2 regions of the Pseudomonas sp. GW821-FHT02H09 genome follow, and region 1 is predicted to be linked to the other one. Evidence: riboswitches for the same ligand, from Rfam matches in the RefSeq annotation. Region 1 holds a riboswitch; the other holds the start of a gene.
The links. A riboswitch is a leader RNA that binds a small molecule or an ion and turns the genes downstream of it on or off. The one in region 1 is predicted to bind cobalamin.
Positions count from the first base shown of each region.

Region 2: linked by a shared signal. The riboswitch ahead of cobO (cob(I)yrinic acid a,c-diamide adenosyltransferase) and the one ahead of AC07VR_RS13185 (CbtB domain-containing protein) in region 1 are both predicted to bind cobalamin.

Region 1 is NZ_JBWKVA010000008.1:172,843-176,242, forward strand. Features, by position in the region: gene cobW (cobalamin biosynthesis protein CobW) at 1-746, opposite strand, end outside; cobalamin riboswitch at 841-1,054, opposite strand; cobalamin riboswitch at 1,244-1,472, shown strand; gene AC07VR_RS13185 (CbtB domain-containing protein) at 1,573-1,767, shown strand; gene AC07VR_RS13190 (CbtA family protein) at 1,779-2,480, shown strand; gene AC07VR_RS13195 (cobalamin biosynthesis protein) at 2,477-2,890, shown strand; gene cobM (precorrin-4 C(11)-methyltransferase) at 2,972-3,400, shown strand, end outside.
Region 2 is NZ_JBWKVA010000023.1:80,224-83,623, forward strand. Features, by position in the region: gene AC07VR_RS26100 (class I SAM-dependent methyltransferase) at 1-213, shown strand, start outside; gene AC07VR_RS26105 (hypothetical protein) at 357-941, opposite strand; cobalamin riboswitch at 1,099-1,334, shown strand; gene cobO (cob(I)yrinic acid a,c-diamide adenosyltransferase) at 1,412-2,023, shown strand; gene AC07VR_RS26115 (cobyrinic acid a,c-diamide synthase CobB) at 2,034-3,400, shown strand, end outside.

The DNA.
Region 1 (3,400 bases):
TGATGATGGTCGTGGTGGCTGTGACGGCTGTCGATATGCTCTTCGGAACCGGCGCCCAGACCAATCAAAACCTCCAGAGGCAAGCGACCGCTGCTGGCTTCGATGATTTTTACTGCTGGCGGCAGTTCTTCGGCGACTTCCAGGCGCACTTTGGCCAGGTCTTCAGGGCTGATCAGGTCGGCTTTGTTGAGGATCACCAGGTCGGCGCTGGCCAGCTGGTCGGCGAACAGTTCGTGCAGCGGTGATTCGTGGTCCAGGTTCGGGTCAAGCTTGCGCTGGGCGTCGACTTGATCCGGGAACGCAGCGAAGGTGCCGGCGGCCACGGCCGGGCTGTCGACCACCGTGATCACTGCATCGACAGTGCAGGCACTGCGGATTTCCGGCCACTGGAAGGCTTGCACCAGCGGTTTGGGCAGCGCCAGGCCAGAGGTTTCGATGAGGATGTGATCCAGGTCGGCGCGACGGGCAACCAGCTCGCGCATCACCGGGAAGAACTCTTCCTGGACGGTGCAGCACAGGCAACCGTTGGCCAGTTCATAGACCCGGCCGCTGGCCTCTTCTTCAGTGCAACCGATGGAACATTGCTTGAGAATTTCGCCGTCGATGCCCAGCTCGCCAAATTCGTTGACGATCACTGCAATGCGGCGGCCCTGGGCGTTATCAAGCATATGCCGCAGCAAGGTGGTTTTGCCCGAGCCGAGGAAGCCGGTGACGATGGTGACGGGAAGTTTGGCCAGTGTTTTCATCGGATGCCCTTTGGCAAGGTGGCGGGCATACGGGACGACAACCACACCGATGGGCGCGGAAGATTTCGCCACCGGATCACCCCGCCCGGTTGTAGTGAGAATCTGGTACGAGGCAGGTCTCCTGGCTGACGGCCTGCCGGTCTTTCGACTGGCGATTTCTGCGCCTTCCCGCTCGCTCTATGGATAGAGGGTGCAGTGGCATGGCAGAAACGGAACCGTTCACAGTTGCGGGGGCAGCCGCGGCATTGACCGCGTTCCCTTCTTAGCTTCGGCGAGAGTGCCGAAGAACCTCGAAAGCGCAAGGCTACGCATCGCTTGGGGGCGGGTCAATGTCCGGACAGAGATCTATGGTGACTGTGACGACGCCATCGCGAGCAAGCTCGCTCCTACATTCAATCGCGGTCCCCTTGTAGGAGCGAGCTTGCTCGCGATGGAAGCGCCTCGGTCCAACAAGTGAGAAACCTTGCCAATTGACTCTCATCCCCCGCCCATGCTCTCCTACGCAACTTGTTACGGGTGCCCTTCACAGGGTGAAACGGGAAACCGGTGAGTCATGTGCTTTACTCAAAGCCTTGATCAGTCCGGTGCTGCCCCCGCAACGGTAAGCGAGCGAAGAGTCAGATCCACTGTGCCAGCAGTTCGGCATGGGAAGGTGACTCTTGCAGGTGAAGGCACTGGCCCAAACCCCTCGTGAGCCCGGAGACCGGCCCGCAATACTGAAATAACAAACCCGCGGTGGGCGGGCGCTGTTTGAACCGCTGCGAGCCTGTCTCGCAGGGGTTTTCATGCGCTCGATTCACCCGCTGACACATCAGAGGGAAGCGCCATGTCGATCATCAGCAGCACCCGCCACGCAGGCACCGCCAGCACCACGTCCACCCTGAGCCAACGTCTGATTGCCGCCATCGGCGCATCGATTCTGGGCGCGTGCCTGGTGTATTTCGCCGGTTTCTCGCATATCGAAGCGGTGCACAACGCCGCCCACGACACCCGTCACAGCTCCGCTTTTCCGTGCCATTGAGACCTGCTGACATGATCAAGCGTATTGCGCAAACCGCAGGTTTCACAGGGCTGCTCGCGGCCTTGTTGCTGACCTTGCTGCAAAGCTTCTGGGTCGCGCCGCTGATTCTCCAGGCGGAAACCTATGAAAAGGCCCCGGCCGCCGAAGTCCACGAACACGCTGAAGGCGCCATGGCCGGTCATACCCATGATGCCGAAGCCTGGGAGCCGGAGGACGGCTGGCAGCGCGTGCTCTCGACCACCGGTGGCAATCTGGTGGTGGCCGTCGGTTTCGCCCTGATGCTTGCGGGTCTCTATACCCTGCGCGCTCCGGGTCGCACGTCCGAAGGTTTGCTCTGGGGCCTGGCCGGTTACGCGACCTTCTGCCTGGCACCGACCATGGGCCTGCCGCCGGAGCTGCCCGGCACTGCCGCCGCTGACCTGCTGCAACGGCAGACCTGGTGGGCCGGGACCGCGGCGTCCACCGCTGTCGGCATTGCGCTGATCGTGTTTGGCAAACACTGGCTATTGAAGATTCTCGGCGTGGCAATTCTGGCGGTACCGCACATCATTGGCGCGCCGCAACCGCAGGTGCATTCCAGCCTGGCGCCGGAAGCGCTCGAAGCACAATTCAAAATCGCTTCGCAATTGACCAACGCCGCGTTCTGGCTGGCCCTGGGCCTGATCAGCGCCTGGTTGTTCCGTCGCAAAAGCGAAGGCCAATACCGCGCATGACTGACATCAGCACAGCGCCGACCCTGGTAGTCGGCCTGGGCTGCCAGCGTGGCTGCCCCGCCGCCACGCTACAGGCGTTGCTCGATCAGGCGTTGCAGGCTCACCACATCGATCTGCAAGCGATCCAGGCCCTGGCCAGTATCGACCTGAAACGAGAGGAGCCTGGCCTGCTTGAGCTGGCTGCGCAATTGGCGTTGCCGCTGACATTCTTCAGCAGTGCACAGCTCGCTGCCTATGAGCCACAACTGAGTCATCGCTCAGAGATCGCATTTGAACGCACCGGTTGCTATGGCGTGGCCGAAAGCGCTGCGCTGGCACTGGCCGAGCATCTGACGCAAAGCCCGGCCAAACTGCTGATCTCGCGACAGAAATACGCCCAGGCCACCTTTGCATTGGCATCTGCGCCGTAAAATCCCCGATAATCCCCGCCCTTGATCATGAGCAATCTTCATCTGAAGCATTGCCGACACGACTTTGCACAGGAAACAGCCATGACCGTCTACTTTATCGGCGCAGGTCCCGGCGACCCGGAACTGATCACCGTCAAAGGCCAGCGGCTGATCCGCAGTTGCCCGGTCATCATCTATGCCGGCTCGCTGGTGCCCGCTGCCGTGCTGGAAGGCCACCAGGCCGAACAGGTGATCAACAGTGCAGAATTGCACCTGGAGCAGATCATTGAATTGATCAAGACCGCCCATGGCAAAGGTCAGGACGTGGCCCGGGTGCATTCCGGCGATCCGAGCCTGTACGGCGCAATTGGCGAGCAGATTCGCTATTTGCGCGAGTTGAATATTCCCTTTGAAATCATCCCTGGCGTAACGGCAACCGCAGCCTGCGCGGCCCTGCTGGGCGCGGAGCTGACGCTACCGGACGTGTCCCAGAGCGTGATTCTGACCCGCTATGCCGACAAAACGGCGATG
Region 2 (3,400 bases), on a different contig from region 1:
GCCTATCTGGAGAGTGCCTTGCGTCTGCTGCGAAGTGGCGGTCTGGCGATTTTCGATAACACGCTGTGGAGCGGGCGGGTGCTTGAGGTGAATCCTGAGAGTGAAGACACTCGAGCCATCCAGGCATTGAACCGCGCCTTGAAGGATGACTTGCGTGTCGATTTGTCACTGTTGCCGTTAGGCGATGGCCTGACGTTGTGCCGCAAACTGTAGGAGCACAGCTTGCTGGCGATGGCGATGGCGATGGCGATGGCGATGGCGATGGCAGTGGCGAGTTGCGGCTTGAGTATGCTGGTTCCCCTATGAATGCACCGATGTAACCATAGAGAGGCGAAGCTGCCCGGTGGTTCAGCGTTTCAGCCGCGGGCTTCTTTGAATAGCACGGCGACGCCCGGATGATAGTTGCCTGCTTCATTGCGCAACTTGTGATAGGGGTAAGGGAAGTACCAGGCCACGGCGCAGGTATGTTCCTTTTGCAGATCGTCGACCATGTCCTGGAGTTCTTCTGGGGTGGCGCTGTGTTGTGGTTTGTGTGGCGCTACGAACAGGCAACCGAGCTTCAGATCGCTGGCGTAGCTGATCTTCCTGGCATCGCTCACGGCGTCGAGCAGCGCTTGAGTGAGGTTCAGGTTATTGACCCGCGGCCAGCGCTGGGTGGCCTGGATGTAGACCCGTTCCTCATTGGTGGCGATGTAGAGGTCGGCACGTCCATTGCGGTCGCCGTCTTCCTGCTGTTTTTTCGTCGGGGTCTGTTCCAGTGTCACCATTTCCGACATCCAGGCGGCAGCCGAGAGCAGCCCAAGGTTGGTGCGTTCATCAAACCAATAAGGGGATTCGTTATCACCGCGTACCTGGATGTAGCGATCGATACATTCAAACCAGCGCTCCAGCACTGGGCGCAGGAATTCCAGCTTCGGATTGCTGATGATCATGCCTTGCATGTTGCCCACCTTTATTTTTGTGATGTTAGTGTTGTGGCTATTTGATATCACTGCTTTCAGTGTGGCACAAGATTGGCGTCAGTTTATTGAACGACGGCACATAATATCGCGGGCGAACGCCCCGGGTTTAATTGACGCTCCACCCCCAACCCTCTAACCTTCGCGACTTGTTTCAGGTGCTCTGTGACCCAAGGTCGACAGAGTGAAACAGGGAAGCCGGTGAGTGTGCGTTCTTTAACAGAACGGACAGCGATCCCGGCGCTGCCCCCGCAACGGTAAATGAGTCAAGGCTGCGCTTTTGGCCACTGTGTCGACTGTCGATACGGGAAGGCGTGCAGCTCGGCAGCGATGCCCCTCATGAGCCCGGAGACCGGCCTGATCCATCCAGCGGCATCACGGTGGGCGATGCCAGGCTTATGCCGTCTATTTCTATTCCTGCCCCCCCGTTATCGTTCCAACGGAGAGCTGCCATGACTGAATCCCCCGATCGTGACGAACGCCATCTGGCGCGTATGTTGCGCAAAAAAGCCGTGATCGACGAGCGTATTGCCAACTCGCCGAACGAGTGCGGGCTGCTGTTGGTCCTGACCGGCAACGGCAAAGGCAAGAGCAGTTCTGCCTTTGGCATGCTTGCACGGGCCATGGGCCACGGAATGAAATGCGGCGTGGTGCAGTTCATCAAGGGTCGCAACAGCACCGGGGAGGAGCTGTTCTTTCGACGCTTTCCCGAGCAAGTACGCTTTCACGTCATGGGCGAAGGCTTCACCTGGGAAACCCAGGATCGCCAGCGTGACATCGCCGCAGCCGAAGCGGCCTGGGAAGTGTCCCGTGAACTGCTGCGTGACCCGGCCATTGGCCTGGTGGTGCTTGACGAGCTGAACATCGCCCTCAAGCACGGTTATCTCGACCTGGACCTGGTTCTCAGCGATTTGCAGGCTCGCCCGCCAATGCAGCACGTGCTGGTAACCGGCCGCGGCGCCAAGCCCGAAATGATTGATCTGGCCGACACGGTTACCGAAATGGGCGTGCTCAAACATGCGTTCCAGGCCGGGATCAAAGCGCAAAAGGGCATTGAGCTGTGAGTATTGAAGCATGAGTGATGCACGTCATTGTCCGGCGGTATTGATCGCCGCACCGGCTTCCGGTCAGGGCAAGACCACCGTGACCGCCGCGCTGGCCCGCTTGCATCGCAATCAGGGGCGCAAGGTCCGGGTATTCAAGTGCGGTCCGGACTTTCTCGACCCGATGATTCTCGAGCGCGCCAGCGGCGCGCCGGTGTATCAATTGGACATGTGGATGGTCGGCGAACAAGAAAGCCGTCGACTGCTGTGGGAAGCGGCGGGCGAGGCTGACCTGATCCTGATCGAAGGCGTCATGGGCCTGTTCGACGGTACGCCGTCCAGCGCCGATTTGGCGCGGCACTTCGGCGTACCGGTGCTCGCCGTGATCGACGGTACGGCCATGGCCCAGACGTTCGGTGCTCTGGCCTTGGGGCTGGCGCGCTATCAGGCGGACTTGCCGTTTGCCGGCGTTCTGGCCAACCGGGTTGGCACGTTGCGCCACGCGCAATTGCTCGAAGGCAGCCTGACCGAAGGCCTGCGCTGGTATGGCGCGCTGTCTCGCGAAACCGGGATCGAACTGCCGAGCCGCCACCTGGGCCTGGTGCAGGCCAGCGAACTGAATGATCTGGATCTGCGCCTCGACGCGGCGGCCGAAGCCTTGGCCAGCAGTTGTGAAGTGGCGTTGCCGCCGGCAGTCGGGTTCGCTGCGCCTGAGGTTGTCGTCGCCGAGCCATTATTGGCCGGTGTGCGGATTGCCGTGGCTCGCGATGAGGCATTTGCTTTCACCTACGGGGCGAGCCTGGACCTGCTACGGGCGATGGGCGCCGAGTTGCTGTTCTTTTCGCCGATCCATGATCGCGAACTGCCCGAGGCTGACAGCTTGTACCTGCCGGGCGGCTACCCGGAATTGCATCATGTTGCGCTGGCGGAAAACGCCACGATGCTGGCTGCGATCCGCGCGCACCACGCGGCCGACAAGCCGTTGCTGGCCGAGTGTGGCGGCATGTTGTATCTGCTCGACTCCCTGACCGATGTCGACGGTCAGCGCGCCGAACTGGTGGGGTTGCTCGCCGGCGAAGCGGTGATGCAAAAGCGTCTCGCGGCGTTGGCCTTGCAGGCAGTTGATCTGCCAGAGGGCTCGTTGCGCGGCCACACCTATCATCACTCGCTGACCAGTACAGCGCTTGAGCCGATAGCCCGGGGCCTGAGTCCTAACGGTGGGCGTGGCGCCGAAGCGGTCTACCGTGACGGTCGAATGACCGCTTCCTATGTGCACTTCTATTTCCCTTCCAATCCCTCTGCGGTGGCCGCACTTTTTGCGCCTGGCTCGCAAACCGCTATCGCGAGCAAGCTCGCTCCCACACTAGATCGTGTACTTCCTGTAGGAGCGAGCTTGCT